Regions from separate parts of the Actinoplanes sp. NBC_00393 genome, predicted to be linked through region 3. Evidence: riboswitches for the same ligand, from Rfam matches in the RefSeq annotation. Region 3 holds a riboswitch; each other region holds the start of a gene.
The links. A riboswitch is a leader RNA that binds a small molecule or an ion and turns the genes downstream of it on or off. The one in region 3 is predicted to bind cyclic di-AMP.
Positions count from the first base shown of each region.

Region 1: another riboswitch for cyclic di-AMP. It lies ahead of OHA21_RS48040 (C40 family peptidase); the one in region 3 lies ahead of OHA21_RS41300 (coiled-coil domain-containing protein).
Region 2: another riboswitch for cyclic di-AMP. It lies ahead of OHA21_RS01635 (transglycosylase family protein); the one in region 3 lies ahead of OHA21_RS41300 (coiled-coil domain-containing protein).

Region 1 is NZ_CP107942.1:10,343,724-10,353,954, forward strand. It holds gene OHA21_RS48025 (TVP38/TMEM64 family protein) at 295-1,017, opposite strand; gene OHA21_RS48030 (type 1 glutamine amidotransferase) at 1,063-1,776, opposite strand; gene OHA21_RS48035 (Mur ligase family protein) at 1,766-2,986, opposite strand; cyclic di-AMP (ydaO/yuaA leader) riboswitch at 3,429-3,556, shown strand; gene OHA21_RS48040 (C40 family peptidase) at 3,659-4,375, shown strand; gene mraZ (division/cell wall cluster transcriptional repressor MraZ) at 6,108-6,539, shown strand; gene rsmH (16S rRNA (cytosine(1402)-N(4))-methyltransferase RsmH) at 6,794-7,912, shown strand; gene OHA21_RS48055 (hypothetical protein) at 8,467-9,051, shown strand; gene OHA21_RS48060 (penicillin-binding transpeptidase domain-containing protein) at 9,181-10,231, shown strand, end outside.
Region 2 is NZ_CP107942.1:361,374-371,604, reverse strand. It holds gene OHA21_RS01660 (transaminase) at 1-1,340, shown strand, start outside; gene OHA21_RS01655 (alpha/beta fold hydrolase) at 1,394-2,212, shown strand; gene OHA21_RS01650 (phosphotransferase) at 2,225-3,289, shown strand; gene OHA21_RS01645 (IS3 family transposase) at 3,756-4,640, opposite strand; gene OHA21_RS01640 (transposase) at 4,637-4,948, opposite strand; gene OHA21_RS01635 (transglycosylase family protein) at 5,538-6,047, opposite strand; cyclic di-AMP (ydaO/yuaA leader) riboswitch at 6,088-6,263, opposite strand; gene menC (o-succinylbenzoate synthase) at 6,815-7,927, opposite strand; gene OHA21_RS01625 (MurR/RpiR family transcriptional regulator) at 7,924-8,562, opposite strand; gene OHA21_RS01620 (GNAT family N-acetyltransferase) at 8,559-9,260, opposite strand; gene OHA21_RS01615 (M20/M25/M40 family metallo-hydrolase) at 9,364-10,231, shown strand, end outside.
Region 3 is NZ_CP107942.1:8,914,283-8,924,513, forward strand. It holds gene OHA21_RS41285 (beta-phosphoglucomutase family hydrolase) at 1-2, shown strand, start outside; gene OHA21_RS41290 (glycoside hydrolase family 65 protein) at 40-2,403, shown strand; gene OHA21_RS41295 (coiled-coil domain-containing protein) at 2,453-3,340, opposite strand; cyclic di-AMP (ydaO/yuaA leader) riboswitch at 3,488-3,619, opposite strand; cyclic di-AMP (ydaO/yuaA leader) riboswitch at 3,828-3,962, shown strand; gene OHA21_RS41300 (coiled-coil domain-containing protein) at 3,961-4,995, shown strand; gene OHA21_RS41305 (ABC transporter ATP-binding protein) at 5,024-5,794, opposite strand; gene OHA21_RS41310 (ABC transporter permease) at 5,787-6,683, opposite strand; gene OHA21_RS41315 (TetR/AcrR family transcriptional regulator) at 6,872-7,477, shown strand; gene OHA21_RS41320 (Atu4866 domain-containing protein) at 7,598-7,975, shown strand; gene OHA21_RS41325 (hypothetical protein) at 8,014-8,577, shown strand; gene OHA21_RS41330 (rhodanese-like domain-containing protein) at 8,574-8,969, opposite strand; gene OHA21_RS41335 (cysteine dioxygenase) at 8,966-9,481, opposite strand; gene OHA21_RS41340 (neprosin family prolyl endopeptidase) at 9,855-10,231, shown strand, end outside.

The sequences.
Region 1 (10,231 bases), 1.4 Mb from region 3:
AGTGCTGCTTCGCAGCACGAGAAACCGCGCTGGCGGTCAGCCGGCGTGGTTCAGCTGACGGTGAGTGCTGCTTCGCGGCGTGGGAGGCAGCGGTGGCGGTCAGCTGGGAGGGGCTGCGTGGGTGATGTGTGCATGAGCCCGGCGGGCGCGGTGGGGCCCGGACCACCGGCGGCATCGCGCGGAGCAGGCGGGACGGGGTCGATTCGGCGGGACTGCGACGGGCGTACAAAGGAAGGGTTTATAGAAAGAGGAAAGCCGGCGGCCGAAAGCGGCCGCCGGCATTGTGCGGGTTTGTCAGGCAGTGGCCGCGTCGCGACGGGCGGTGTAGCGCCAGCGCAGGACGATCGCGGTGGAGAGGGCGAAGCCGATCGCCGCGGGAGCCAGCGTGGCGGCGTTCATCTCGCCGGGGGCGGCCACGGCCGCGCCGATCACCGCGTAGGTGACCGTGGACGGGATGGCGGCGATCGTGGTGCCCAGCAGGTAGCGCTTGCGGCAGACGCTGGTGGTGCCGTAGGCGTAGCCGACCAGGCCGAACGGGGCCAGCGGCAGGAACCGGACCAGCAGCACCGCGGCCAGGCCGCGCCGGTTCAGCCAGCCGTCCAGGCGGGCCAGGCGGCTGCCGGCGCGGGCCTGCAGGGCGCCACGGCCGGCCCAGCGGCCGGCGTAGTAGGTCGCGGTCGCCGCGATGATCGCGGCGGCCAGCGCGGCGAGCGCACCGGTTGCGGCGCCGAGGAGGAGACCGCAGAGGAGCGTGATTGCGGTACGGGGTACGAGCACCGAGAGCAGCAGTCCGCCGACCACCGCGACCGCGGCCGGAGCACCCGGGCCGAGATCGTCGACGCTGGCGCCGATCTCCTGCAGCGGGAGCGTGGTGGCCGCGAGGGCGAGGGCGCCCACCACCGCGGCGAGCATGCCGAACCGGACGAGGCGGCGCTTCCAACCAGGGGCAGCCTGTGCAACGGCCTGAGGGTCCGCGAGGTGTTCCACGCCCCGCGGGGCGATCAGGATGTCGGTCATGCAGGCATACCCAACTGTCGTCGGTTCGGGACTATGTCGTGCCGGTCACGCTGGGCTGGCCGCGGCCAGCCGTTCTCCCCGCAGCCGGTCGGCCCAGGTGTCATCCAGGGGCGCAAGCCTATCCGCGCCGGTGGACCAACGGAGTAGCAGATCGGCTAGAGCTGGGTTGCGGGCGAGCGCCGGGCCGTGCGAGTACGTGCCGAGGATCTTCCCTGCCCACGCCCCCTCAGTCTGGCCGTCGTTGCCGATGCCGGCGGTCACCCTTGCCAGTGGCGCGGCGTGAGCACCGAGATGCGTACGCCCGCCGTGGTTCTCGAAACCGGTCAGCGGCGGCAGACCGAGCCGCGGGTCGATGTCGCCGCGCAGTTCGCCGACCGCGCGGCTCGTGCCCCGGTCCGAGGTGATGTCGAGCAGCCCCAGCCCGGCGCACTTCGCTCCCTTGGCGAAGAACGAGTGACCGAAGAGCTGGTAACCGGCGCAGATGGCCAGAACCGAGGAGCCCTGGTTGACCGCGCGGTGCAGACCGCCGTCGGTGATCAGCCGTTGTGCGGCGAGGGCCTGCGGGCCGTCCTCGCCGCCGCCGATCAGATAGATGTCGGCGGTCGCGGGCATCCGCTGGTCGGAGCGCACCTCGTAGGTCTCCACCGGGATGCCGCGGGCGGCCGCCCGGTGCGCCAGGATCAGCAGGTTGCCCCGGTCGCCGTAGGTCGAGAGCAGATCGGGGTAGATCCACACGATCCGCAGGGCCTCAGTTGACACGGTCCAACTCCGCTCGGATGTCCTGGAACGCCGTGTAGTTGGCGATCACTTCGAGGCGGCCGGGCGGCACGGCCCGCAGCGCCTCGTCGAAACTGAGTACGTGCCGGAACGGCACCTGGTTCACCTGGAGCCGGACGGCCAGGTCGTAGGCCCGGTCGCCGGTGATCAGAATCGGCCGGGTGCGCAGCGGCGAGAAATCGACGTCCCACAGCCACGAGGTGTCCAGGCCGTCCGGGTCCCGCGCGTTGATGGAGAGCAGCGTAGGGGCTTGATCAGCCATGTCGAACGCCTCGAGCCAGCTGGCCGGGTTCTTCGCGAGCAGCAGCCGGATGTTGCGGCCGTCCCGGTCGACCTGGGCGTACCGGCCGGCGATCGACGTCACCCGGGAGAGGCGGGGGAGCGCCTCGATCGGGCGTACTCCGAACTCGGCGGCGACCGCCAGCGCGGTGGCCGCGTTACCGATGTTGACCCGGCCCGGAAGCTGCAGCTTGACCAGGTGCCAGTCGCCGCGCGGGTCGATCACGCCCTCGTCCTCGACCGTCCAGCTCGGTCGCGGGCGGCGCAGCGGGCAACCGGTGCACCACCACTCGCCGCCGGACCGCTCGATCGGGTGGCCGCTCTCCGGGCAGACGAACGAGTCGTCGTGCCACCGCTGGCCGGCGCTGAACCAGGTCACCTGCGGGCTGCTGCTCGCCGCCCAGACCACCATCGGGTCGTCGGCGTTGGCCACCACCCGGATCTCGGGGTGGCCGGCCAGCGCGGTCTTCCACAGCTGGGCCATCATCGCCACCTCCTTCGCCCGGTCCAGCTGGTCGCGGGAGAGGTTGAGCAGCGCCACCACCTTGGGCCGGGTGGAGTCGATCACCTGGGCCAGGTAGTGCTCGTCCACCTCGAGCACGGCGAACGGGGTATGCCCCTCCTTCGCCAGCGCCGAGGTGTGGCCGGTCGGCATGTTCGCGCCGAACGAGTTGGTGGCGACCCGGCCGAGCACGCCGACGGCGGCGGCGGTGAGCCGGGTGGTGGTGGTCTTGCCGTTCGTGCCGGAAACCAGCGCCACGGCACGGCCGGACGCGAGGTGCGCCAGTAGGTCAGGGTCGATCTTGAGGCCGATCCAGCCGCCGATCACTGAACCGTCGCCGCGTCCCGCGGCCCTCGAGAGCGCCGCCGCGGTCTTCGACGCGGTGGTCGCGACCTTGGCGATGAGAGGCATCTTCCCGTCCGTCACGCCAGCGAGGGTACCGGACGAAATTGTTACGTCGCGTTGCCAGACCGTCAAGATCATCGTTCGCAGGCATTATCCCCGGTCCGGGCGTTTCGGGCGAAGTTCCGGGTCGTCACTCGACTTTTTCTGTGTTCTGGTTCACCCGTAACCTTCTACGCTTCGTATTTGCTTGATCGCGCCGCGTCATGGCATATGTCTCGCGGTGGTAACAAACTGGACAGTAGCTAATGTGCCAATTACTCAGGGTGATGGTGGCCACTCTGACGATCAAGCCGGAATTCAGGTAGCAAGGTTCCGCCGGCAGCAACCGCTCGCCGGTCGCGCCGAGCCGGTTCACGCCGAGCCCTGCCCCGAGCCGGACGACGCGACCACATGCAGCATCGGAACACCAAGAAGGCATCAGGGGGCAGGGACGGGGGACCCATAACCGGTCCGTCCCGCGCCGCAGCAGTCAGGCGGTGCATCCGGGACAACCTCGGGGTGAAGCCGCTTCGGCGGCCGGGCAACCTTCCCGCCCGAACCCGACAGCTAACCTCGCAGGCGTGCCGGAGGGAATTCTCTACCGTGCACGAACACAGTTCGCGCCGGGGCCGTCGCACGTCCGTCGGTACCGGCACTGTCGCACTGTCACTGGGTCTCAGCCTCTGCGCCGGTCAGCTGGTGACCGCCTCGCCCGCCGCGGCGTCGGCCACCACCACCGCCCCGGTCACCGCCGCCTCGGCGGCCGCGAAGGTCACACCCAAGCTGACCATCAAGGCCAGCACCCGGAGCCTGCCGTGGGGCTCCAGACTCAAGGTCACCGCCAAGGTGATCAACCCGAAGACCGGCAAGGTCGCCCGGGGCACCATCCGGCTCCAGGGCTGGACCGGCAAGAAGTGGAAGACCTGGGACATCAAGAAGGTGACGACCGGTTCGGTCACACTTTCCGGAAAGCCCAGCGCCACCGCGTACACCCGGACGATCTTCTCCGGGGCCGGCTACAACACCCGGTCGACCAGCAAGCTCCGGATCACCGTCCGGGCCAGCGGCGCCAAGGTCCTCGCCGAGGCCAAGCGGCACAAGGGCGCGCTGTACCTTTTCGGGGCCAGTGGTCCCAAGCGGTTCGACTGCTCCGGCTTCACCAAGTACGTCTACAAGAAGTCGGCCGGCAAGTCGCTGCCGCACAAGGCGCACTCGCAGCAGAAGTACGGCAAGTCGGTCTCCAAGGGCAGCAAGAAGATCGGTGACCTGATCGTGTTCCGCAAGGGCTCGTACGGTTACCACGCCGGCATCTACGCCGGCAACGGCTACATCTACGACTCGCCGCACAGCGGTGCCCGGGTCGGCAAGCACAAGATCTGGAACAGCAACTACGTCGTGCGGCGCCTGGTCGCCTGACGGCTGCTTCCCTCCGTACGACGGTGTGGTGGCACCGTTGGCGGGCTCGGCCCACAGCGGCCGTAGTAAGTAAGGAATAGAACTACGCCTGTGGGGCGTGACCCGGTTCGGGTCACGCCCCACAGGCGTTCCGATCCTTGTACGGCCCCAAGCGCCCGAATCGATCTGCTGCGCCCTGTCCCGGCGCCCACAATCCCCGCGCCGATCTCGGGCGCCTACGTTCCCGCCCCTCGGCCGGGTGGCCAGGATCCCGCCTTGGTCCCAGGAGCCCACGTTCCGGCGCCGATCTTCGAACCCTCGTCCCGTGCCGGCGCCGATACCTGCCTCCCGTGCCGATCCTCCGCCCGCGCTCCGTGCCGACCTTCGGCCCGCGCTCCGTGCCGACCTTCGGCCCGCGCTCCGTGCCGACCTTCGGCCCGCGCTCCCTGCCGACCTTCGGCCCGCTGTCCTGTGCCGACCTTCGGCCCGCTGTCCTGTGCCGATCTCCGGCTCCCACTCCCGTCTCGACCTTTAGCTTGCACTCCGCATCGACCTTCGGCCCCCACTCCCGCGCCAATCTTGGATTCGAGCTCCGCGGTCCTGTGTGGTCGAGCGCCCCGGACTGGCGCGGCTCCTGCTACCCGTCACGGATCTTGGGCGACGGGTCGCGCGGCGTGTGGCCGAGGAACCAAGATCGGCGCGGGCACTGCTTCCGGTTAGGGATCTTGGGCCATGGACCACATGCGAGTGGGTGAGGCGCCCAAGATCTCGCAGCAGCGGTCGCCCGGAACGGATCTTGGGCCGAAACCCACACCCGGATGTGGTCGATCGCTCAAGATCTATCGTTCGTCGCGGCTCGCGGCTCGCGGCTCGCGGCTCGCGGCTCGCGGCTCGCGGCTCGCGGCTCGCGGCTCGCGGCTCGCGGCCGGCGGCCGGCGAGCGGCCGGCGAGCGGGCGGCCGGCGAGCGGGCAGCCGGCGAGTGGGCGGCGGGCGAAGTCGCGCAGCAGCCTGCCGGTCGCGTTGGTGGCCCACACGCGAGGCGGGGCGGGAAAGCCCGAGATCTCGGTGCCGCGCTCGGGCTGGCGTTAAGGCACCATTCGGCTAGGGCTGGGCGGTGGTCGGGCGCGGCTCGTTGTGGGGGTTCACCGCGCGAGAGAGCAGGGGCCACGGTGGGTAAAGCGCCAAGGGCCGCCGTGCGGCCTGCTCACCGAAACCGTCGCCCAGGCCGTCGGCGGGAGAGCGTTGAGACCGCCGCCGAAAAAGAGGTGCGGCCTGCGGCTTGAGTGGGGTGGCTGGTGGCCCCGGCCACCGCCCGCCCGCCGTCCTTCCCCGAGGTAGGGCGCCTTCCACCCCGGAGCACCCCGCCTTCCCTGGAGTTCTCCACCTTCCTCCCCCGAGGCACCCCACCTTCCTCCCCCGAGGAGCCCCACTTTCCTCCACGCCGCGGCCAACACGGCCACGAGAGCCCTCTCCAGGCAGGGTTTTAGCCCCCACTGCGCCCGATGTCGGAAACCGGACGACGTCGATCATGCTCCAGCCCTCCACTTCACCCCACCCTCTGTGAACTGGGGTTTCGTCCGCGAAAACGGCTCGCGAGCGTCCCCGTTCGGGTTGCAGGTGGAGGGAAGTGGAGTAGAGTGGAGCTCAGTGGCAGGACCGAGGATCTTCGACCCGAAGCCTGCCGGCCCGAGTTGACAGGCGGACCGACTCCACCGCGAAGGAGTGGACGCCACGGCAAGGGGGGATGGGCCGATGTTTCTCGGCACGCACACCCCTCGCCTGGACGAGAAGGGCCGGCTGATTCTTCCGGCGAAGTTCCGTGATGAGCTGGCGGGAGGTGTCGTGATCACGAAGGGGCAGGAGCGCTGTCTTTACGTGTTCCCCATGCCTGAGTTCCAGCGCATCGCGGGTCAGCTGCGCGAGGCGCCGGTGACGAACAAGGCGGCCCGGGCTTACGGCCGGGTGTTCTTCGCCAGCGCGCACGACGAGGTGCCTGACAAGCAGGGCCGGGTGACGATCCCGGCTCACCTTCGGGATTATGCGAGTCTCGGCCGGGACCTCGTGGTGATCGGTGCCAGCACACGGGTCGAGATCTGGGACAAGCAGTCCTGGGACGACTACCTCTCGGCGAGCGAGGAAGAGTTCGCCGACATCGAGGAGGGGGTGCTGCCCGGCGGACTGTAGGGCGTGGCACTCGGTGGGCCGCCGGCGAGAGTTGCCGGCAAACGGCCCGGACGCCACTGCCGCCGTACTGCGAGATCTCCAGCCGCTCCCGCTCCTGGCGCCTCTTCCCCGGCGCCAGGCGCGTGTCCGGGGCCGGGTGACACCGGCACAGGACACGAGCGGATGGGGATCTGGCGGTACGGATGGGCGATCGGGCCGAAGCAGCAACTGCACAACCGGGTGGCACGCGAGCGGGTAAGGCAATGGGGGTCGACATGGGGGAGCCGCGGGGCGCGCACGTTCCGGTGCTGCTCGAGCGTTGCCTCGAGTTGCTGGCTCCCGCGCTGAGCCTCCCGGGCGCCGTCCACGTCGATTTCACGCTGGGTCTCGGTGGGCACGCCGAGGCGGTTCTGGAGCGCCACCCGGCCGTGATCCTGATCGGACTCGACCGCGACACCGAGGCACTCGCTCACGCCCGGCACCGGCTGGAGCGCTTCGCCGGCCGGATCCATCTGGTCCACGCCGTCTACCACGAACTTCCCAGGGTCCTGGACGAGCTCGGGATCCCGGCGATCCACAGCGGACTGTTCGATCTCGGGGTCTCCTCGCTGCAGTTGGACGAGGCGGATCGCGGGTTTGCGTACGCGCAGGACGCCCCACTGGACATGCGGATGGACCAGTCCACCGGGGTGACCGCCGAGGAGATCGTCAACACGTACGAGCCGGGTGCGCTCGTGCGGGTCCTCCGGCAGTACGGCGAGGAGAAGTTCGCGCCGCGGATCGTCTCGGCGATCGTGCGGGAGCGGGCGAAGTCCCGGATCACCTCGACGGCCCGGCTCGCCGAGTTGGTGAAGGACGCCATACCAGCCGCCGCGCGCCGAACGGGTGGAAATCCCGCAAAACGAACCTTTCAGGCATTACGTATTGAGGTGAACGGCGAACTCGAGGTCCTCGAGTCCGCGGTTCCGCACGCTTTGGACGCGTTGGCGCCCAAGGGGCGTCTTGTGGTGATGAGTTATCAATCACTGGAGGACAGGATCGTCAAGCGCGCTCTCACCTCGAGGGCGCGCAGCACCGGGCCGATCGACCTGCCGGTCGAGCTTCCCGGGACCGGTCCGACGCTGCGGTTGCTGACCCGGGGATCCGAGCCGCCCACCGAGGAAGAGGTGGCGGAGAACCCGAGGGCGGCCTCGGTGAAGTTGCGCGCGGTGGAACGGATCGACGAGCAGGAGCAGGGGCGTACGTACAACCGGGCACCGGGGACCGGCCGCGAACGGCCCCGGATGGCCGGGTCTGCCCGCGGCGCGAAACCGGAGCAGCCCGGGGAGACAACGCGCGGGGGACGAGGGCGGTTACGCCCGGGGGCGAACGAGGAGGGGGAGGGACGAGCATGAGCGAGCGGGACGACGCGCCGCGGTCGGGGGGCCGGTCGGCGCAGTCGCGTGCCACGACGGGGCGGCGTGGTCACGAGGACAGCCGCGATGCAGCGACCCGGGGAACTGGCGTCCGGGGGGTGCGCCAGTTCCCGGGCCGGCCCGACACGCGCCGGTCCGGGATGCAGTCCGGCCAGGCGCCGGAGGCCGGCGAAGTGACGCGAGCAGGCAGGTCGGCGCGCGCCGAGAGCGCAACCCGCGACGGCAGCGGATCAAAGACCAGCCGGGGTACGCGCAACGAGCTCGACGCCCGTGCCGGCAAGACCACGCGCGCCGAGGCCGAGGCAAGGACCAGCCGGGGTACGCGCGCCGAGCTCGAGACGCGGTCCGGAAGGGGCGCACGGGCTGAGGCCGGGACGCAGTCCGGAAGGGGTGCGCGGGCTGAGGCCGGGACGCGGTCCGGAAGGGGTGCGCGGGCCGAGGCCGGGACGCGGTCCGGAAGGGGCGCGCGCGCCGAGCTCGAGACGCGGACCGGCAGCGGTGCGCGCAACGGGGCCGACGCGCGGGGCGGAAAGGTGCGCGCCGAGCGGGCTCTGCCGGGCGGGAACGCGATGCTGGGCGGGCGGGGGAGCCGGAGCGGCGGCGCGCCGGACGCGAAGGCGATGCGGGGCGCCAAGGGCGGCCCGGTGTCGGGTACCGCCGCGCTGGCGCTCGATGTCAGCGACCCCGAGGTGACCGCTGCACCGCAGCCGGCCGGACGACCCCGGCTGTGGCTGGCGCCGCCGGTGCCGATCCGGGCGCCGCGGGCCACGTTCGCCGCCGCGGTGATCGCTGTGGTGCTGGTCGGCGTGCTCGGCATCCTGCTGATCAACACGAAGACGATGGAGCAGTCCTTCCGCCTCGACACGCTGCGCAAAGAGCAGGCCGCCCTCGACAAGCAGCAGCAGGGGCTGGAGCAGCAGCTCATCCAGGCTTCCAACCCGGGCAACCTGCACGCCGCGGCGCGCCGGCTGGGCCTGGTGCCGGCTGACGCGCCGGCCATGATCCGGCTGCCGGACGGCAAGGTGATCAACCCGCCGAAGCCCGGTGAGGGCCCGACATCGCTGACCTACGTGCCGCAGGAGAACACCGGTACGCCGACCTCGGGCGCCGGGCGGTAGGCCTCCGTGGCACCGCGAGCCGACGACGAGGAACCGCGCCGGGGTACACAACCCCGGCGCGGTTCGTCGCGTGACGTTCCCGCCCAGGACGAGCGCGAGGACAGCACGGGGCGGCGGGGCCGTTCCAGCATCGGTGACGCGCGGGCCTACACCCCGCGCGGGCGGACCGTCGCCGAGCGCGGCCGCCTGCCGCGGTCTGGCCGCACCACCGACCCGTTCCGGCCGGCGCTGCAGGTTCTCGACGGCGGCGAGACGGGCCAGCGGGCCCGCGGGCGCACCGGCCGTGCCCCCGAGGAGCCGCCGGAGCAGGCGGAGACGCCGCAGGCCCGGCGCCAGGAGGCCAAGCCGCGGGAGGCACAGCCGGAACGCGGCCGCTCCACCACGCCGGCCCACGATCGGCGCACCGCCGACCGCAGCGGCACCGGCGCGGGCCGTGCGGAAAAGGGCGCGGGCCGTGCGGAAAGGGGCGCGGGCCGTGGCGAAAGCGCCTCCGGTCGTACGGAAAAGGGCTTCGGGCGTACCGAAAAGCGGTCTGAAAGGGAGCGGAGCCGGACCGAGAAGGACCGCCGCAACCCACCGCCGCGCCGGCCCCGGCCGGTGCCGGCGGAACCGCCGAAGCTGGCCAACAGCACCCGCCGCCTGAGGCTGGGGACCGTGCTGGCGCTTTCCCTGTTCGTCGCGATCGGCGTGCGGCTGGTGGTGCTGCAGGTGGCGACCTCGCCGGCCGAGGCGAAGGAACTGCTGGATCTGCGCGCCGACCGGCTGACCACGGTGGAGCTGCCGGCGCCGCGCGGCAGCATTCTGGACCGCGACGGCAACGTGCTGGCGCACAGTGTCGAGGCCCGGTACGTCTACGCCGACCCGGAGAACGCCAAGCTCCAGAAGAACATCCCGGCGATCGCCGCCCGGCTCTCGCCGCTGCTCGCCGTGTCCCGCTCGAAGTTGATGGCGGACATGCAGCGCAAGCAGCTGCCGGACGGCAAGTGGACGCAGTTCCGCTTCCTGGCCCGCGGTGTGGACGTGGCGATCGCCGACAGGATCGACGCGATGAAGCTGGCCGGCATCTACACGCACAGCGACGAGCGGCGGGACGTGCCCGGCCGGGATCTCGCTGCCAACCTGATCGGGTTCACCGGCGACGATCACCACGGGCTCGAGGGCCTGGAGGCGCGGTACGACG
Region 2 (10,231 bases), 2.9 Mb from region 3:
TCGATCGCGCCCGCCTGCGCACTCTCGCCGAGCGTGAGCGCGCCACCTTCGCCGACCGCCACCCCCGGTCGAGGGCGGCGTACGGGAAGGCCGACCACCTGTTCGGCCGCGTCCCGATGACGTGGATGAACAAGACGTCTGCCGGCTCCCCGGTCTACCTCGACAGGGCCAACGGCAACCGGATCATCGACGTCGACGGCAACGAGTTCGTCGACTTCTGTCTGGGCGACACCGGCGCGATGGCCGGCCACTCCCCCGAGCCGGTGGTCGCCGCGGTCACCGAGCGGATCCGGGGCGGCCTGGCCACCATGATGCCGACCGAGGACGCCGCCGTCGCGGGTGCCGAGCTGGCCCGCCGGTTCGGGCTGCCGGCCTGGAGTTTCGCGCTGACCGCGACGGATGCGAACCGGTGGGCGATCCGGCTGCTGCGTGCGGTCACCGGCCGGTCGAAGATCCTGGTGAACAGCTACTGCTACCACGGTTCGGTGGACGAGTCGCTGATCGTGGTCGGTCCGGACGGGCGCGGACAGAGCCGGGAGGGCAACGTCGGCGCGCCGGTGGACGTGACCGAGACCAGCCGGGTCGCCGAGTTCAACGACCTGGAGGGTCTGGAGCGGGAGCTCGCGTACGGCGATGTGGCGGCGGTGCTGATGGAGCCGGCGCTGACCAACATCGGGATCGTGCTGCCCGAGGACGGCTACCTGGCCGGGGTGCGGGAGCTGACCCGCCGCTACGGCGCCTACCTGATCAACGACGAGACCCACACGTTCTCGGCGGGGCCGGGCGGTGCGACCGCGGCGTGGGATCTGCAGCCGGACGTGGTGACGATCGGCAAGGCCATCGGCGGCGGGGTGCCCGTCGGCGCGTACGGTCTCAGTGCCGAGCTTGCCGAAGCGCTCACCGGGCGTGGTGATCTGGACCTGGTGGACATGGGCGGGGTGGGCGGCACGCTCGCCGGCAATCCGGTGTCGATGGCCGCGACGCGCGCCACGCTGCAGGAGGTGCTGACGGAGGCCGCGTTCGCTCAGATGATCGGCACGGCGTCGGCATTCGCCGACGGCATTCAAAAGATCATTGAGGGGTACGGGCTACCGTGGTCGGTCAGCCGGCTCGGCGCTCGTGTCGAGTACCGGTTCGCGAACCCGGCGCCGCGCAACGGCACCGAGTCGGCGGCGAGCGCGGACGCCGAACTCGAGGACTTCCTGCACGTCTACCTGGCGAACCGGGGTGTGCTGCTCACCCCGTTCCACAACATGGCGCTGATGTGCCCGGCCACCACGGGCGCCGACGTGGCCCGGCATCACGAGATCTTCGACAAGGCGCTGTCCGAGCTGCTCTGATCACCGGCGGCACCGGGGTCGCGAAAGATCTCTGCGCGGGCCATAGTGGCCTGGTGACTGAGATCCGTACGCCGGACGGGCGGCTTGTGCACGCGTATGACTGGGGCACCGGCGACCGAGTTGTGATGTGGCATCACGGCACCCCGAACGTCGGGTCGCCGCCGCGGCCGCTCTTCGAGGCTGCGGAACGGCTCGGGGTGCGGTTCATCTCCTACGACCGGCCCGGGTACGGCGGGTCTGACCCGCTGCCCGGCCGGGACATGGCGTCGGCGGCGCACCTGGCCGCGACGGTCGCGGATGCGCTGGGCGTCGACCGGTTCGCGGTCCTCGGGCACTCCAGCGGTGGTCCGCACTCCCTGGCTTGCGCGGCGCTGCTGCCGGAGCGGGTCACGGCTGCGGCGAGCATTTCCGGGCTGGCGCCGTTCGACGCGAACGGGCTGGACTGGTTCGCCGGGATGGGTTCCGGCAGCCGGGCCTCGCTGGGCGCCGCGGCGGCCGGGCGCGCGGCCAAGGAGGCGCAGGTCGCGGACGGTGGGGAGCCGGATTTCACGTCCGAGGACTGGACGGCGCTGGACGGCGAGTGGGGCTGGTTCGGCAGCGTGGTGGAGCCGGCGATCGCGGGTGGGCCGGAGCCGCTGATCGACGACGATCTGGCCAATGTGGGCGCCTGGGGCTTCGACCCGGCGGTGATCACGGTGCCGGTGCTGCTCGTGCACGGCGAGGATGATCTGGTGGTGCCGAGTTCGCACAGCGCGTGGCTGGCTACGCGGATCCCGAAGGCGGAACTGCGGGTGGTTCCGGGTGCGGGACACATCTCGGTGCTGCCGGGCGAGGCGGTCCCGGCCCTGGAGTGGTTGGCCCGGGTCGGCTGAGGGGTTCTGATCTTGCTGGAGCCACCTGCCGAACTGGCCGAAAGTGATCTGCTTTCGGCGCTGCGGGCCGGGTGGGGTGTCGAGGCCGGGACGCTGGAATTCCTGCCGTTGGGGGCCGGTAGCTATCAGTGGGCAGTGGCCGATCGCGACGGCCGTGGCCACTTCGTCAAGGTGAACGAGTTGCGCGGCGAGGCGGCTTTCGAGTCGCTTCGCCGATCGCTGGCGACCGCATTGGCGCTGCGGCACGATGCCGGGCTCGACTTCGTCCTCGCCCCGGTGCCGGCGCGGGGCGGCGAGGTGGTGCGGCGGCTGGATCATCGGTACGCGGTAGCAGTGTTTCCGCTGCTCGATGGCGTTTCCGGCGAGTTCGGGCCGCATCGGCCGGCGGATCGCGCGGCGGTTGTCGACATGCTGGCCGATCTGCACCGGGCCGGCTCGGCGGTCATCCAGGATCAGCGCGCCGACTCAGCGGCCGCCGGTGACGAGGGCGCCGGCTCGGCAATCAGCCCGCCTGCCCGCCTGCCGACTGTGCCGCGCGCTGATCTGCGGCTGCCTGGCCGCTCGCGGCTGGAAGCCGTACTGCGGGATACGGCTCGGCCGTGGAACGCCGGCCCCTACGCGGAGGCCACTCGGCGTGTGCTGGCCGTGAACGTGTCGAAGATCGAGGAGTGGCTGACCGAGTTTGATCGGCTGGCCGCGATCGTTGGGGCGGACCGGGCCGGCTGGGTCGTCACGCATGGCGAGCCGCATCCGGGCAACCTGCTGCGGACCGAAACCGGGACGTTCCTGATCGACTGGGACACCGTGCAGGTGGCGCCGCCGGAACGGGATCTGTGGATGCTCACCGCCGGCTTCGCCGATCTGCTCGGCGAGCAGCCCGCCGGGGACGACCGGGCCGTCCTGGACCGCTACCGGAAGTCGACCGGCCGGGCCGTCTCTGCCGCGGGGCTCGAGCTCTACCGTCGCTGGTGGCCCCTGGCCGACATCGCCATCTACGCCGACGAACTGCATCGGCCGCACACCGAGAACGCCGACCTGGCCGCCTCACTCCGATACCTCACCGGCTACCTGCGGTGAGCATTCCCGGTTCCGCTCCGATTCGGTCCTCGCTCGTTCCCGCCTGGTGTCGGAATCCATGTCCGTACCTTTGCAGTAACCCGGCGGGCCGCCGGCAGCTTCCGCCGCATGCCCCAACCAGCTCTTCCCCACGCCGCGCCTCTCGCGGGGCCACTTGCCGGACCTCTCACCTTCCTCTCGCCGCCACCGAAGCCGCCGGCATCGTCGTCCATTCCTGATCCAGCTGGCGCTCAGGGCTGCTTCCGGCCGCCCCAAACAGCACCAAGAGCCAGCCAGACATCCCAGCTGGCGCTCACGGCTGCATCCCGGGCCAGGAGACAGCGCTGCCGGTCAGCCGGACGAACCGGCTGACGCGCACGGCTGCATCCCAGGCCAGCAGACAACGCTGGCCGTCAGCCGGGCGAACCGGCTGGCGCTCACGGCTGCATCCCGGTGAAGTTCCACCCCGGGACCGGACACCGGAGTTTCATGCCGCGAGGGCGATGGGTGGACGGTAGCAGACACGTGCTTCGCGTGGTGTCTGGTGGTTCACGGTGGAATGCAGTCTTTTGTTGTTGTAGTAGTTGATGTAGGCGAACACCGCCCGGCGGGCCTCGGCGCGGGTCGCGAAGACCCGGGTGCCGATCTCGGCTTTGAGGCTGGCGAAGAAGGACTCGGCGACGGCGTTGTCGAAACACGACCCGGTCCGGCCCATCGATGGCCGCATGTTCAGCCTGGTCAGCGTCGCCCGGAACGTGCTGGAGGTGTACTGGCTGCCGCGGTCAGAATGAAAGACCGCCCGCCGGTGGACCAGGCCGCGGCGGTGGGCCAGCTCGACGGCGTCGCAGACCAGTTCGGCGCGCATGTGCGTGGCCATGGCGTGCCCGATGACCTCCCGGTTGAACAGGTCGATCGTGGTCGCCAGATACAGCCAGCCTTCGACGGTGGGCAGGTAGGTGATGTCACCGACCAGCCGCCGGCCCGGCGCTGCGGCGGTGAAGTCACGGCGGATCAGGTCCGGTGCCGGCGCGGCCTTGGCGTCGGGCCGGGTCAGCGACCGCCGCCGGCGTCGGGTGATCCCGGCGAGACCGCGTTCACGCATGACACGTTCGACGCGCTTGCGGTTGATGCGCAGCCCGCGGCGGCGCAGCTCGGCGCTGACCCGCGGGGACCCGTAGCCGCGATGCTCGGCCTGGATCTGCCGGATCAGGGTGGCGAGGTGCTCGTCGTCGGCCTGACGCACCTGCCTCGCCGGTTCGGCGGCCAGCCACTCGTAGTAGCCCTGCCTGCGCTTGACCGCCAGCACACGGCACAGCCGTGCCACGCCGTAGACAGCGTGGTGCTCAGAGATGAACCGGTAGCGGTGGATCAACGACCCATCTCCTTCGCAAAATAGGCGGCCGCTTTCCGCAGGATCTCCTTCTCCGTCTCCAGCTCGGCGACCTTGCGCCGCAGCCGGCGCAACTCGTCTCGCTCGGCGCCGCTCAGCTCGCCGTCGTCCGTACCGCGGTGGCCGGCACGCTGCTCCTCGGCACGTTTCGCGGCGTTGACCCAGCCGCGCAGGGTCTCATGGTTGACACCGAGCTCACGGCCGACGTCACGGATCGTGCGGCCCGCAGAACGGACCAGCTCGACCGCGTCCCGACGGAAATCCTCGGAATACTTCGAAGGGCGGGGCACCCGGACATCCTTCCCCCAGACCACTGTCTGGTTTCAAGGTGTCCGGCTCGAAGGTGGAACCTCACGGGTCCGGAGACAGCGCTGCCGGTCAGCCGGACGAACCGGCTGACGCTCACGGCAGCATCCCAGGCCAGCAGACAACGCTGGCCGTCAGCCGGACGAACCGGCTGACGCGCACGGCAGCATCCCAGGCCAGCAGACAACGCTGGCCGTCAGCCGGACGAACCGGCTGACGCGCACGGCTGCATCCCGGGCTGGGAGACAGCGGTGGTGGTCAGCCGGGCTGGCGGCTGGTGTTGGTTTGCTGTGTCAGCGGCGTTCGTCGAAGCGGCGGCGGGCTGAGCGGCCGGCCCGGAACGCCCGGCGGCTCAGCCAGAAGCCGAGCACGACGAGGGCAATGATCAACAGGAGCAACAGCCAACGCATCAAGACCTCCCCAGCCTGTTCACGCTCCTCTGTGCCCTGCGTGGTTCGTTTTCAACCGGCACTACGGCAAGGCGCGCAACGGTGGTTGGGGTTGGGTGACCACCCGGCCGCGGGGTACTTCGGTGGGGAGGGCGGGTCCGCGGCCGGGTGGTCGGGTGAGGTGTCAGAGGCGGATGCGCTGGCCCGGGAAGATCAGGCTGGGGCTGTCCAGGCGGTCCTTGTTCAGGTTGTAGAGCGTTCGCCAGCCGCCCTTGACGTGGTAGCGCTTCGCGATCTTGGCGAGGGTGTCGCCGGAGCGGATCACGTACGTCTTGCCGGTCGCCTTGGCGGTGGACTTCTTCTTCTTGACCGTCTTGGTGGTCTTGTAGACGCCGGGCTTCTTTCCGCACGTCGGCCACGGCTTGAGGCCGCGCTTCTTGTAGAGCTTCTCGGCGATCTTGATCTGTTCGGCCTTGGTGGCCCGGTTGGCGGTCGGGGCGTACTTGCCGCCGCCGTTCGCGAGCCATGTGCTGCGGCTGAACTGCAGGCCGCCGTAGTACCCGTTGCCGGTGTTGATGTGCCATCTGCCGCCGGACTCGCACTTGGCGAGCACGTCCCAGTTCACCTGGCGGGCGGCTTGTGCCGGGGTAGCGCCGACGAGCATGATGCCGGCTCCGGTTACGCTCGCGGTCATCAGACCGAGGGCAAGGCGCGTTCGTCTACCGATCCGAGACATGGAAGATCCTCCACGCCTGCGAGGTGAGCTGTCGGGTTCGGGCTGAGGTGCCCGGCCGGCTCGATGCGGCTTCACCCCTAGGCGCGGCATGTGGCGCGCCGGATTACGTGGGTCCCCCGCTCCTGCCCTCAAATCGTGTCCGGGAGCGGCGGCAGGATTCGGCGGACCGTCCACGGTGCCCGCAATCGCGGGACGGCCCGACGGTAACCACGGCGGGGAGGCGAAGACCAAGCTTCAGACCCGGAATAGTGACGTTCTTCTCAGTATTTGCCCGATTTGATCTTGTTCGTGCCCTGGAAAGGCAGGCATTCCGGAAACGGGGCTTCAGTCGGTCGTTCCGCTATCGCGGTGGCCGGACACATGGGACAGGCGCCGCCAAGACGCCCGGCAGCAGCGGGCAGCAAGGCCGACGCCGGGAGTGGCGGACCGGCCCGCCGGAAAGCAGCTTGGAGTGGTGCGGGGCCTGCCAGTTGCAGCGCCAGGTGATACGGGGCCAGCAGCCGGAGTCAACACCGAGCCGGCCGCCCGCAAGGCAGCGCAGAGTAGTGGGGTGCCGGCCGCCGGAAAGCAGCGCCAGGTGGTGCAGGGGCAGCCGTCGGAACGCGGCGCCGGGTGGGGCAGGCCGGGTGAGGGCTGGCCGGCCGCCGGAAAGCAGCGCCGGATGGTGCAGAGCCAGCCGCAGGAACGCGGCGCCGGGTGGGGGCAGGCCGGCCGCCGGGAGGCGGCTACGCGGGCAGGGCGACCCGGTCTGTGGCGTGAGCGGCAATGAAGTCGAGGTCGGGCTCCCAGCCCAGGCCCGGCGAGGACGGGACGTCGACGAAGCCGTCCACACAAACGATGGGGCTGGTGGTCACGTCGCGCGCGTAGTACTTGTCTGAGCCGGACACGTCGGACGGCAAGGTGAAGCCGGGCAGGGCGCTGAGGGCGACGTTCGCGGCGCGGCCGATGCCGAACTCGTGCATGCCGCCGCACCAGACCGGTACGCCGGACGCGCGGGCCAAGTCGTGCGCGCGGACTGCGAAAGTGAGCCCGCCCATCCGGGAGACCTTGATGTTGAGGATCCGCCCGGCCCGGAGACGCAGTGCGGTGACCAGGTCCTCCACGTCCTCGACGGACTCGTCCAGACACACCGGCGTGGAGATCGACGACTGCAGGGTCGCGTGCGCCACCAGGGCCCGCGGCGCGAAGGGCTGCTCGATCATCAGCAGCCCCAGCTCATCCAACGCAGAAAAAACCGAAATGTCCGAAACATCAAAGGCGCCGTTGGCGTCGACATGCAAAGGCAAGTCGGGAAAGGCGGAGCGCACCGCGCGAACCGGCGCAACGTCCCAGCCCGGCGCGATCTTGAGCTTGACCCGCTGGTACCCCTCGGCGACCCGGGCACCCACCTGCTCCAGCAGCGCATCGATGGTCGGCTCGATCCCGAGCGAGACCCCAGCGGAAACCCGTGCCCGTTCTCCCCCGAGGGCCGAAGCAAGCGACACGCCCTGAAGAGACGACCACAACGCCCAGGCCGCCACGTCTAACCCGGCCCGCGCGAAATGATTCCCCCGCACCTTCGCCATCGCCGCAGCCAGCTCCGACGGATGCTCCCACGACGTACGCAACACGATCGGCGCCAGGAACGACCGGGCCACCGCCCAGCAGCTCTCCACCGTCTCGGCCGAGTAGAACGGCCCGCTCGGCGAGGCGATCTCACCCCACCCGACAACCCCGTCCGCGCTGCGCAGCATCACCAGGATGTGCTCGAGCGAACGCTTGGCGTGCGAGCTGGTCTGGAACTCGTGCACGAGCGGCAGCCGGACCCGGTGCAACTCGACGTTCTCGATGCGAATCATGGTTCTTCCGAGGAGTAGAGACCCAGCTCGACGGCGAGTGCGTCACGGTCGCGCAGACGGCGGCCGGCGCCCTTGGAGCTGGCGATGGTCAGGGTGGCGAGCAGGTGCAGGGCGAGCACGACCGAGGTGGGCGAGTTCGCGTACGACGCGCTGTCGGTGCCGATGACGATGCTGCTCGTCGCGACGGCGGAGAGCGGCGCATCGTCGGCGTCGGTGATCAGGACCAGGTCGCCGCCGTGCCGCACGTAGGCGGCGGCGACGTCGACGGTGTCGCGACGGTACCGCTCCATCGACACGGCGACGAGCAGATCGCCCTGGCGGATGTCGCTGAGCACGTCGATCGGCCGCAGCGCGGCGCCGTCGACCAGGTGCACGCCGGAGAGGCCGGCGCTGAGGTCGGAGGCGAGCAGCGAGGCATAGCTGAACGACTTGCCGGCGCCGAGCAGGTACCGCCGGCGGGCCGAGACGATCAGGGCGGCGGCGCGCTCGATGGCGTCCTGCTCGGCGGCCCACGCCAGCGCCTTGTCGAACTCGGCCCGCTGCTGCTCGAGGACGCGCTGCTTGAGGACCTGCGCGGAGCGGCGCTGCACGTTGCGGTCGAACCGCTCGGCCGGGGTTGATCGTCGGGTGGTCACCGTGGTCCATTCTCAGGCACTGCATCATTCTCGAACGCGTAGGCCACCCGGTCGGCCCCGGCTCTGGTCACGGCCGTCAGCCGCCCGCCGGCCGCGAACTTCTCCAGCAGCTGCTGACGCAGCCAGTCACGATCCGCCGGGTCAGGCGCCGCATATCGGTCACCCGCAGGCGCCACCACGCTTTCCACAGCATCATCGGTACGCCTACGCGCGCGACTGTCGACCAGGTCCCAGCTGACGAGCACCCGGTCGGTGCCGGGCGCGCCGTAGTAGTCGGGCAGGAACCGGATCCCGGTCGCACCGAGGACCGCGAAATTGAAATGGGCGTTGCGTAACGCGTACGGATCGAAGGTCCAACGCATGCTCTGTGCCCCCGTGCGGCGGGCGGCGGTGGCCTGGGCCTGCTTGAGCATCCGCCCGATGCCGGTGCCCTGGGCGCCGGCGGCGACCACCGCGGCCTGGCTGTAGTGGTAGATCTCGCCGTGCTCGACCGCGCAGAAGCCGTAGCAGAAGCCGATCAGGGCGCCGTCGGGGCCGAAGGCGCCGATCACGGTGCCGGAGTTCTCGCCGAGCGCGGCCAGCAGGCGCGGGCTCAGGCCCCACTCGGGATCCTCGTAACCGAAGACAGCGCGGTAGAGGGCGGAGGCTGCCGTCCACTCGGCGAGCCCGTCCAGGTCGCGCACCACGACGTCACCCATCGGGTCACCTCCTCCAGCAATCAAAGATAGCGAACGTATAACCCGCATCCTGCCGCCATTTTCGCTCGTTGACAACGCCACGGGTGGAACTTAGGTTTCGCATATGCCGTTCACCGAGGCCCTGCGCCGGTATGTGTCGCGAGAGTCACCGACCGGCGATCCGCGCTCGCTCGCGGCGCTCGCCGAGGTGCTCGAGGCGGATGCGGCCCGGGCCGGGTTCAGCACCGCCCGCGAGGCGCACCCCACCGGCGACCACCTGATCTGGACTCTGCCCGCCCGCGACGTGCCGGGTGAGCCGATCCTGCTGCTCAGTCACTACGACACGGTCTGGCCGGTGGGCACCCTCGCCGAGATGCCCTGGTCGATCGAGGGCGACGTGATCCGCGGGCCGGGCGTCTACGACACCAAGGCCGGGATCGTGGCGCTGCTCGCGGCCGCCGAGCGGATCGCTGAACAGGCGCACCCGGAGATCCGGGTGATCGTGGTGGCGGACGAGGAGATCGGCTCGCCGACCGCGGGTGACCTGGTCCGGGACGAGGCGTCCCGTTCGCGAGCGGTGCTCGGGCTCGAACCGCCGCATCCCGGCGGCGACCTGAAGACCGGGCGGCGGGGCAGCACCCGGGCCCGGATCGAAGTCACCGGCATCGAGGCGCACGCGGCCCTCGACCCGGACGCGGGGGTGAACGCCATCGACGAGCTGATCGACCACCTGGTGCGGGTGCGCGAGCTGGTCACCGGGCGGCCGGTGCTGCTGAACACCGGGACGATCGCGGGCGGCGGGCGGACCAACGTGGTGGCCGGGGCGGCGCATGCCGATCTCGGGTTGCGGTTCATCGACCCGGCGGACGAGACGGCGGTGCTGGATGCGCTGCGGGCGCTGCAGCCCGTCCGGGAGCGGGCCTCGGTGTCGGCGCGGCTGCTGTCGCACCGGCCCACGTGGCGGCCCGGTCCGGCCGGGGACGATCTGCTCG
Region 3 (10,231 bases):
AACAAAGACCTCCTCTTCTCAGTACCGAGAGGCACGACCGTGATCCGTGAACGGGCCTACCCCGTCGACCCTTGGCACATCCGGGAGACCCGGCTCGACCTGGACCTGCTGGCCCAGTCCGAGTCGGTGTTCGCACTCTCGAACGGCCACATCGGGATACGCGGGAACCTGGACGAGGGCGAGCCGCACGGCCTGCCCGGCAGCTACCTCAACTCGTTCTACGAGCTGCGGCCGCTGCCGCACGCCGAGGCCGGGTACGGGTTCCCGGAGTCCGGCCAGACCATGGTCAACGTCACCAACGCGAAGCTGATGCGCCTGCTCGTCAACGACGAGCCGTTCGACGTGCGCTACGGCGAGCTGCGGTCCCACGAGCGCTGCCTGGACATGCGGGCCGGCACGCTGGAGCGGATCGTCGAGTGGGTGTCCCCGTCGGGCCAGGGCGTCCGGGTGCGTACCGTCCGGCTGGTCTCGTTCACCCAGCGCGCCGTGGTGGCGTTCCTGTACGAGGTGGAGCCGCTGGACGTACCGGCGCGGCTGATCCTGCAGTCCGAGCTGGTGGCGAACGAGCAGCTGCCGCCGATGAGCAAGGACCCGCGGGTGGCGGCGGTCCTGGACCGTCCGCTGCAGGCCGAGGAGATGATGGAGCAGGCCACCGGTGGCATCCTGGTGCACCGCACCAAGGCCAGCGACCTGCGGATGGCCGCCGCCATGGAACATTCCGTGGAGACGCCGGGCCGGCACGCCATCACCACCGAGGGACACCCCGACTGGCTGCGGACCACGGTCGCCTGCCGGCTCGAGCCCGGGCAGAAGCTGCGGGTGGTCAAGCTGGCGGCGTACGGATGGTCCAGCATGCGCTCGCTGCCCGCAGTGCGTGACCAGGTCGGCGCGGCCCTGGCCAGCGCCCGCCTGGACGGCTGGGAGGGCCTGGTCCAGCAGCAGCAGGACTACCTGGACGCCTTCTGGGACCACTCCGACGTCAAGGTCGAGGGCGACCCCGAGGTGCAGCAGGCGGTCCGTTTCGGGCTGTTCCACACGCTGCAGGCCGGCGCCCGGGCGGAGAAGCGCCCGATCGGCTCCAAGGGCCTGACCGGGCCGGGGTACGACGGACACACGTTCTGGGACGCCGAGACGTTCGTTCTGCCCGCCCTGACGTACACCCAGCCCTCGGCCGCGGCCGACGTGCTGCGCTGGCGGCACTCGACGCTGGACCTGGCCCGGGAGCGGGCCCAGACGCTCGGCCTGCAGGGCGCCGCGTTCCCGTGGCGCACGATCCGCGGCCAGGAGTGCTCCGGCTACTGGCCGGCGGGCACGGCGGGCTTCCACATCGGCGCCGACATCGCCGACGCGGTCCGCCGGTACGTCCAGGCCACCGGCGACTACGACTTCGAGCGTGAGGTCGGCTTGGAGCTGCTGGTGGAGACGGCCCGGCTGTGGCGCTCGCTGGGGCACCACGACCGGCACGGGCGCTTCCACATCGACGGTGTCACCGGGCCGGACGAGTACACGGCGGTGGTGAACGACAACGTCTACACCAACCTGATGGCCCAGCAGAACCTGTTGGCCGCGGTGGACGCCTGCAAGCGGCATCCGGATCTGGCCCGCCGGTTCGGGGTCGACGACGAGGAAGCGGCGTCCTGGCGGGATGCGGCGGCCGCGGTGCACATCCCGTACGACAAGGAGCTCGGGGTGCATCAGCAGTGCGAGGGCTTCACCCGGCTGCAGGAGTGGGACTTCGAGGGCACGCAGCCGGAGGGGTACCCGCTGCTGCTGAACTACCCGTACTTCGACCTGTACCGCAAGCAGGTGGTCAAGCAGGCCGACCTGGTGATGGCGATGTACATCCGTGGGGACGCGTTCACGCCCGAGGAGAAGGCGCGCAACTTCGCGTATTACGACGCGCGGACCGTACGGGACTCCTCGCTCTCGGCCTGTATCCAGGCCGTGCTGGCGGCCGAGACCGGCCATCTGGAGCTGGCCCACGACTACCTGGGCGAGGCCGCCCTGATGGACCTGCACGACCTGCACCGCAACGCGCGGGACGGCGTGCACGTGGCCTCACTGGCCGGGTCGTGGATCGCGCTCGTCGCCGGCCTCGGCGGCATGCGTGACTTCAACGGTCAGCTGAGCTTCGCCCCGCGCCTGCCCAGCCGGATCAACAACCTGGAGTTCTCGCTGCTCTGGCGCGGCCTGCGGCTGCGGGTGAACGTGACCTCCGAGGAGGTCACCTACTCGCTGCGCAACGGTGGTGGCCAGGCCCGGCTCACCCTGCTGCACCACGGCAAGGAGCTCGAGGTGACCCAGGTGCGGCCGGTGACGATGGCGATCCCGCCGCCGCTGCCGGTGGGCCCGGCGCCGTCGCAGCCGGCCGGCCGGGCGCCGGTGCGCCGCGCCGTGCACTGATCGACGAAAATGGCCCCCGCCCGATGGGCGGGGGCCATTCATATGCCTGCTAGAGCATCGAGACGTGCACGTGGTCGGTGTGGTCACTGACCCCGCTGTACGCACGCCAGCCGGTTGCCGGGAACCAGATCTGCTTGTACCAGATCACGTAGTAGATGCCGAGCTTGTCGGCGTTGCGCACCAGGAACGCCGTCAGGTTGTTGCCGTACTTCATCTCGTCGTTGCTGTCCGCCGAGGAGAAGCCGCTCTTCTGTAGGGACCAGTCGCAGGCCCGGCCCTTGGGGTGCTCGAACGGTCCGCCGTTGCGGTGGCAGCCGACGAAGCGTTTGAAGCCGGCTTTGCGGACTTCCTTGTACATGTGCAGGGTGCGCTTGGTCACACAGCCGCTGGTGGTCTCGTCCTTCTCCGTGCAGCCCTCCGCCGAGAAGCCACCGTCGGCGTTGCGCGGGGCTGCCTCGGCGGGCTTGGACTTGGCGTCGACCAGACCGTCGGTGATGGTCCGGTTGATGCCGGTGCCACCGCCGAGCAGGTCGATCTGCTTGTCGGCGGCCGCCTTCTGCTTCGTCAGCGCGGTCAGCTGCTGCTGCTCGTTCTTGAGCTCGGCGTCAAGGGCCGCCTTGCTCTCGGTGACCGTGGCGATCGCCGAGTTCAGCTCGCGCAGCTTGCTGTCGTGCAGCTTGTTGATCTCCTCGAGGGAGATCGCCTTGCTCATGAAGTCGTTCGACGTGCTCGCGTTCAGCAGGAAGCCGACGGCGCTGAGGTTGCCGACCTGATATTGCTGCTGGGCGATCGAGTTGACCTCGGGAATCAGGGCGTCGCGTCGCCCCTCGGCAGCCTTCATCTCGGCCGCCAGCTTCTTCTGGTTCTTTCGGGACGCATTGACGGCGGCCTTGGCGTTGACGAAGCGACGGTTGGTCGACTCCATCATGTCCGACATCAGCGCGTCCGGTTCGTCCTCGGCAGATGGCGAACTGCCACCGGGTGCCGCGGCCGCGGATGTGGCGGGGGCCACAAACAATGCGACAGCCACGAGCGGTGCCAGGGCAAGTGTCAGCCACCGGCGGGGACTTACGGTCATCAACAGTTCCTTCCTTGTCACCGCCGACCGAGTTAGCTGACGGGTTCGGGACGGAAGCAATCCCTACCGCATTACGCGGATTCACCCCAGTGACCTGGTTCCCCGGCTCGCCTTTCGGCGATTGGGCGGCGGCCTGCCGGCAACTCGGGGGCGGTGCCGTCCTGGCAGGACCGGCGGCCAGTTTACCCGAGATATCGCCGCGCATCAGGACCCACGGAACCGTCAAATTCGTTACCGGGCAACGACTTTCTGTAATCAGATCACCTGCCGTGTGCGACCAATTGCCGTGCGTACGAGAACTGTCGATCTGTCGATGTAGTGGGTATGGTCGGAGCCGGTTCCCGACCGGGGACCGCCGCCTAATCGCCGTTACGGCGAGCCGGGGAACCACATTCTCCGGGGTGAATCCGCGTTCCGCGGTAGGGATTTCCTTCGTCCCGAACCCGTCAGCTAACCCGGCCGGCGGCCGACGGAAGGAAATGCCTGTGCAGGATCAGACTGCGCGGCGATTAGCACCGCTGCTGGCGGTGCTCGTCGCCGTGTGCGGGCTGGCCGTCGCCGCGACGCCGGCCACCGCGGCCCCCCGCCCCCTCGCCGCCCCGGGCGACACCGGTGACGACGGTGAGGGTGGTTCCAAGTCCCTCGTCGAACAACTCGAAGCGGCCTCCAGCGGTTTCGTGGAGGCGAAGGCCAAGCTCAAGAAGTCCCAGAAGCGGCAGACCGACCTGGCCGCCGAGATCAAGCGGCTGGATGCCGCCCTCGGCCCCCAGCAGAAGGCCCTCGACGAGATCGCCCAGCAGGCGTACACGTCGGGCCGGCTCGGTCCGATGTCCGCCCTGATCACCGCGAACTCGAGCGACACCTTCCTGGACCGGGCCGAGACTTTGGCCACCGTGGCGGCGCAGCAGAACGCGGCGATCGCGGATCTCAAGGAGACCCGGGCCGCGCAGCAGCGCGCCAAGATCGCCATCGACCAGGCCGTCCGGGACGAGCAGACGCAGGTCAACGTGATGGCCAAGCGCAAGGCTCAGGCCGAGGCCGCGCTCAAGAAGGCCAACCAGGGTGCGGACGCCTCCCGGGCGAGTGACGGCGGGGGCAGCGCCTCGGCCGACCCGGCGCCCAGCGCCGGCAACGGCTGCACGGAGGGCGACCCGACCACCAGCGGCTGCCTCACCCCGCGCACGCTGCACGCGCTGGAGCAGGCGCGCAGCGACGGGTTCACGCGGTTCACCAAGTGCTTCCGCGAGCAGAACAGCGGTGAGCACCCGAAGGGCCGGGCCTGTGACTTCTCCGCCGAGAAGGGCACCTTCGGTGGCGACGCCACCGGTGGGGACCGGACGTACGGCGACAACCTGGCGAACTACTTCATCAACAACGCCGACGAGCTGCACGTGCTCTACGTGATCTGGTACCGCCGGATCTGGCTGCCGAGCAGTGGCTGGAAGTCGTACAGCGGGGCGGGTGGCGACCCGTCCAGCGACCACACCAACCACGTGCACCTGTCGGTCAACTGAACGGGTCCGAACCGCGGGAGTGCGGGGCCTACTTGCGAGAGAAGGCCTCGTACTCCCGGAGCACGTCAGCGGTCGGGCCGTCGGCCCGGATCAGGCCGGACTCGAGCCAGATGCACCGCTCGCAGGTGTCCCGGATCGACTGCTCGCTGTGGCTGACCAGGAACACCGTGCCGGCGTTGGCGCGCAGCTCGCGGACCCGTGCCTCGCTGCGGCGGCGGAACTTGGCGTCACCGGTGGCCAGGGCCTCGTCGATGAGCAGCACGTCGTGCTGCTTCGCCGCGGAGATCGAGAAGCGCAGCCGGGCGGCCATGCCCGACGAATAGGTCCGCATCGGCAGCGAGGCGAAGTCGCCCCGGTCGTTGATGCCGGAGAATGCGATGATCTCGTCCTTCTTCGCCTTCACCTCGGCCGGCGACATGCCCATCGCGAGGCAGCCCAGCTCGACGTTGCGCTCGCCGGGCAGCTCGTTCATCAGTGCCGCGTTGACACCCAGCAGTGACGGCTGCCCGGCCGCGTAGATCTTGCCGTGGGCCACCGGGAGCAGGCCGGCGACGGCGCGCAGCAGGGTCGACTTGCCCGAGCCGTTGCTGCCGATCAGGCCGATGGCCTCACCCCGGTACGCCACGAAGCTGACGCCCTTGACCGCGTGCACCTCGCGCACGTTCACCGTCTTGCTGGTCACCAGCCGCTTGAAGCTGGCCAGCGGGCTGGTCTGCCCGGCCGTGGCCGAGCTGTGCACCTTGTAGATCACATGGGCGTTGTCGGCGATGACGGTCGGAATGCGATCGTTGTCAGCCACGGCCGTAGCCCTTCTCTCCGCGCCAGAAGTAGACGAAGCCACCCAGGCCCACCAGCACCGTCCAGACGACCGCCTGGATCCACAGCAGGGTCGGCTGGCCGGCCAGCGGGACGTCCTCCATCAGCGAGTGACGCATCAGCTCGATGAAGATCAGCAGCGGGTTCGCCTCGACCAGGGCGAGCGCCCAGCCCTGCAGGTGCTGCTCGAACAGGGTCACCGGGTAGAGCACGGCAGACCCGTACAGCCAGAACCGCATGATGAACGGGATCAGCTGCTTGATGTCGCGCACCTTGGAGCCGAAGCGGGCCATGAACAGCGCCAGACCGGTGTTGAAGACCGCCTGCAGGAGCGCCACCGGGATGACCAGCAGCCATTGTGCGGTGATCGGCTCACCGGTGATCAGCATGATGCCCATCAGGACCATCAGCGCCACGACGTAGTTGCGGATCTCCACCAGGGCGACCGACAGCGGCAGGCTGGCCCGCGGGAAGTGCAGGGCGCGGATCAGGCCGAGGTTGCCGGTGATCGCGTTCTGCCCGGACTGCACCACCGACTGGGTGAAGCCGAAGACGAACACGCCGGCACAGAGGTACGCGATGAAGTTGTCGACGCCGTTCCGGCCGCCCAGGATGATGCCGAAGATCACGTAGTAGACGGCGGCGTTGATGATCGGCGTGAGGACCTGCCAGATCATGCCGAGCTTGGTGTTGCCCAGCGCCGAACTCGTCTTCGCGCTCGCGTGCGCCTGGATGAAGTGCCGGTAAGCCCACAGGTGGCGCGCGTACTCCGGGAGGCTGGGGAGCCGTCCCGACGCGCTGAGGCCGTGCCGCCGGGCCAGTTCCTTGAGGGAAAGCCCGGTGTCGGCGTCGGCGACCGCCGTCTCTGGCATGGGGTGGTGCTCCGATCTTGTCAGCCCGTGGGAGGCGGCGGCTTCCGGTGACTTACGCGAGAACACAGCTAGCAGCATGACAGGCACCCACCGACACCGATGAAACGGGCTCGTATCGACGTGGCTGTAAACGGTAGCTGACCAAACGGCGGAACGCAACCGTAACGTCGTAGCGTTATAGTGACTCTGTGGCGACAGTTAAGCGCGCACCAGCCGGAGCGGCGGTGCTCCGAGGTGACATCACCGTGGCGATCCGCAACGCGGTCATGAACGAGTTGGCGGAAGTCGGCTACGGCCGATTGTCCATCGAGGCGGTGGCCCGCCGCGCGGGGGTCGGCAAGACCGCGATCTACCGGCGGTGGAGCAACAAGCTGGAGATGGTCCTGGAGATCATCTCGGACGTGGCGGAGCGAAAGGTTCCCCTTCCGGACACCGGGAGTTTCGCCGGTGATCTCGAACTCCTGATGATGATCGTGAGCCGGGCGCTGCAACACCGCATCGCCTCGCAGATCATCCCGGACCTGATGGCCGAGGCCGCTCGCAACCCCCAGATCGCCGAGACGCTGCAGCGTGCGCTGCAGACCCATCAGCAGGCGGTGGGCGAGAAGCTGGTCGGTCAGGCGATCGCCCGGGGCGAGCTGCCCGAGGGTACGGATGCGGACCTCGCCGTCGGCCTGATCCTCGGCCCGCTGTACTGGCGTCTGGCGGTGGCCCGGCAACCGTTGCGGGACGACGACCTGGAGAAGCTCGCGGCAGCCGTGACGGCCGCTCTGAAGGGCGCCGGAGGGGATTGAGCCGGCGACCGGGTGCTCACCGATTCGCACCCGTTCGCAACTCAGAAAAGTCTGCGCTCCGCGCCGTGGGGGCCGAAGGAAGGGGCTGACCCCGACCCGATCCCCCCGGAGCCGGAGAAGATGACCTCTCTCAGTGACACCTGTACCGACCGCACTGTGCTGGAAACCACAGTGCTGGACTCCACCGCGCTGCTCGCCATCGCCATGGGCGGCGCGGCGGACCCGGGCTCGCGGCCGGCGAAGAGCCGCCCGAAGGTGATGACGGGCGCCGCCGTCGTCGGCGCGTGGCGCAGCGCCGACGGTGTGGTCTGCCTGCGGCTGCGCACCGACGGTACGTACGCCGGCGAGGTGGCCGGCCGCCGCCGCCCGGCTCGCGGCACGTACCAGGTCGAGGGAGCCTCGGTGCTGCTTCACGACGACTCCGGCCTGAACACGCCGGTGACCGTGCACGAGGGCGAACTCGAGATGGCCGGACATCGCCTGCTCCCGGCGGGCTGAGGGCTAAACCCGGGACGGCGCCGGCCGATTCTGCAGGCATGCGCCACACGAAGACCGCGATCGCTCTGGCCGCTCTCTCGCTGGCGCTTGGCGGGTGCGCCGCGCTGGGCCTCGGTGACACCCCACAGGCCTCGTCGGCCGCCGAGCAGGCAGCCGAGCCCTGGATGCTGTACGAGGAGGGCGCGGCCACGCCCAGCCCGGCCCCGTCGCGCGGCCGGGCCGCCAGTCCGTCGCCGGACGCCACCGCCTCGTTGCCGGCTCCCGACCCGAGTTGCACCAAGCTCTGGCCGCGTACCGAGCCGGTGATGATCCCGGTCGAGGTGACGCCGGGCGCCGGCTCGCTCAAGGTCGAATGGCCGACGCAGTACAGCTCCGACTACCGGGTGACCGCGGTGCCGCAGGCGCTGGTCTCCGGGGCGCAGCCGGAGCCGACGTGGCAGCGGGTCTCTCCGGGCACCGGCTGCACGGTCACCGCCACGATCACCGGCCTGGAGACGGGTGCCGCGTACATCGTCTGGCTGGACGCGCCGAACACCGGTCACGAGAGGGACGGAACGCGTCACCTCTACAGCGGCCGTTCCGGCATCGTCTACCCCCTCTAGCGGACCGGTAGACCGGCGGCCTTCCAGGCGGCAAAGCCGCCGGCCAGATCGGTCGCCTCCCGCAGGCCCAGATCGTGCAGGGCGACGGCGGCCAGGCTGCTGGTGTAGCCCTCCTGGCAGGTGACGATCACGCGCAGCCCGTAGTCGCCGGCGAACGGCAGCCGGGCGTCGGAGCGCGGGTCCAGCCGCCACTCCAGCACGTTGCGCTCAATCACGACGGCGCCCGGGATCTCTCCGAACTCGGCGCGCTGGGCAGCCGGCCGGATGTCCACCAGGACGGCGCCGTCGCTCAGCGCTGCGTGCGTCTCCTCCGGTCCCAGCCGGCGCAGCCGGGTACGCGCCTCGGCCAGGATCTCGTCGATCCCGCGGGATCCGGGCGGGGGTGTGGTCACCACTGCGCACCGGCCCGCTCGACCGTGAGCACCTCGAGGCCCGCCGGCCCGATCCGGTACTTGGTCATGGTGGTCAGCGCCGGCGCGTACACGTGCACGCTGATCGCCGGCCGGCCGGACCGGTTGATGATCCGGTGGATGTGGTGGCTGCCGAACCGGCGCCCGGCGCCCTCGCCCAGCTCACGCGAGGTGGCCCGGGCGGAGCGGGAGGTGACCCGGGCGGAGCGGGAGGTGACCCGAGGGGAGTCGGCGGGACCGGTCGAAACCGTGTCTTCGGTCAGGGTGCCCTCGTGGACGTGGAACGCGCCGGCCGAGCCGCCGTGGTCGTGGATCTCGGTCGCCTGGCCGGGTAGCCAGGTGAGCAACCAGACCTCATGATCGTCGGCGACCGCGAGACGGTGATACCACCGTTCGACCGGATCGAAGCGGGGCGCGACCGGCCAGAGGCCGGCGCCGGCCGCGTACTGACGGGCGATGGCGAGGTGATCGAGGCGGACGGCGGCGCGGATCATGACAGCTCCCAACTCACATACATACCCTATAGGCTCAATAGGTTTTACCACAAGATCGTGGCCGCGGTTTCCGAATCGCGAAGTCGGCGCTCGGCCGCGATGCACGTCCCCGAAAGAGGCTTCAAGAGCTTTGCCTCTTTCTGAAGGTGGTGCGAAAAACTTCAATACGCGACGGTATCGATACGCTGCGTCGACCAAAGTGGCCTGTCTGTCACCAGTTCGGCCTACCCCGGTCCGCCGTAACGGAGGAATTGCTGGTCAGCCGGTATCTGGCCAATCGAGAAAGCTATATCGTGAGCGGCGCCGCTGAGAACCGGTTGCCGGAGGCCGCCCGCGTATCGCCTCCGATGCCCCGAGCAACGAGGACGGACACGTGTTGAAGTCACGCCGCGGACTGCTTGCCGCCGGCCTGAGCGCCGCTGTGGTCGGCGCGATCGGAGTCGTCTCGACTCTCAACGCGGGCGCCGAACAGATCCCGGATGCGCCGGCACCCGCGGTGGCGCCCGCCGACGTCGCGCCGGCCGACACCGCGGAGGCGGCGGCGCCCGCCGAGTCGGTCGCGAAACCGCCGACCAATCTCCCGTGGGGCGAGCGGCCCCGCAAAGTTCGAACCGGCCGGTTCGGCGCCACCAGCAAGTCGCTGAAGGCGGCCGGGCTCAGTGCCGCGCACTCGGAGGACCGCGGCCGGGACCGGGCGCCCAAGGGCCGGACCAACCGGACCGAATCGCTGCGGACCCAGACGACCACGGT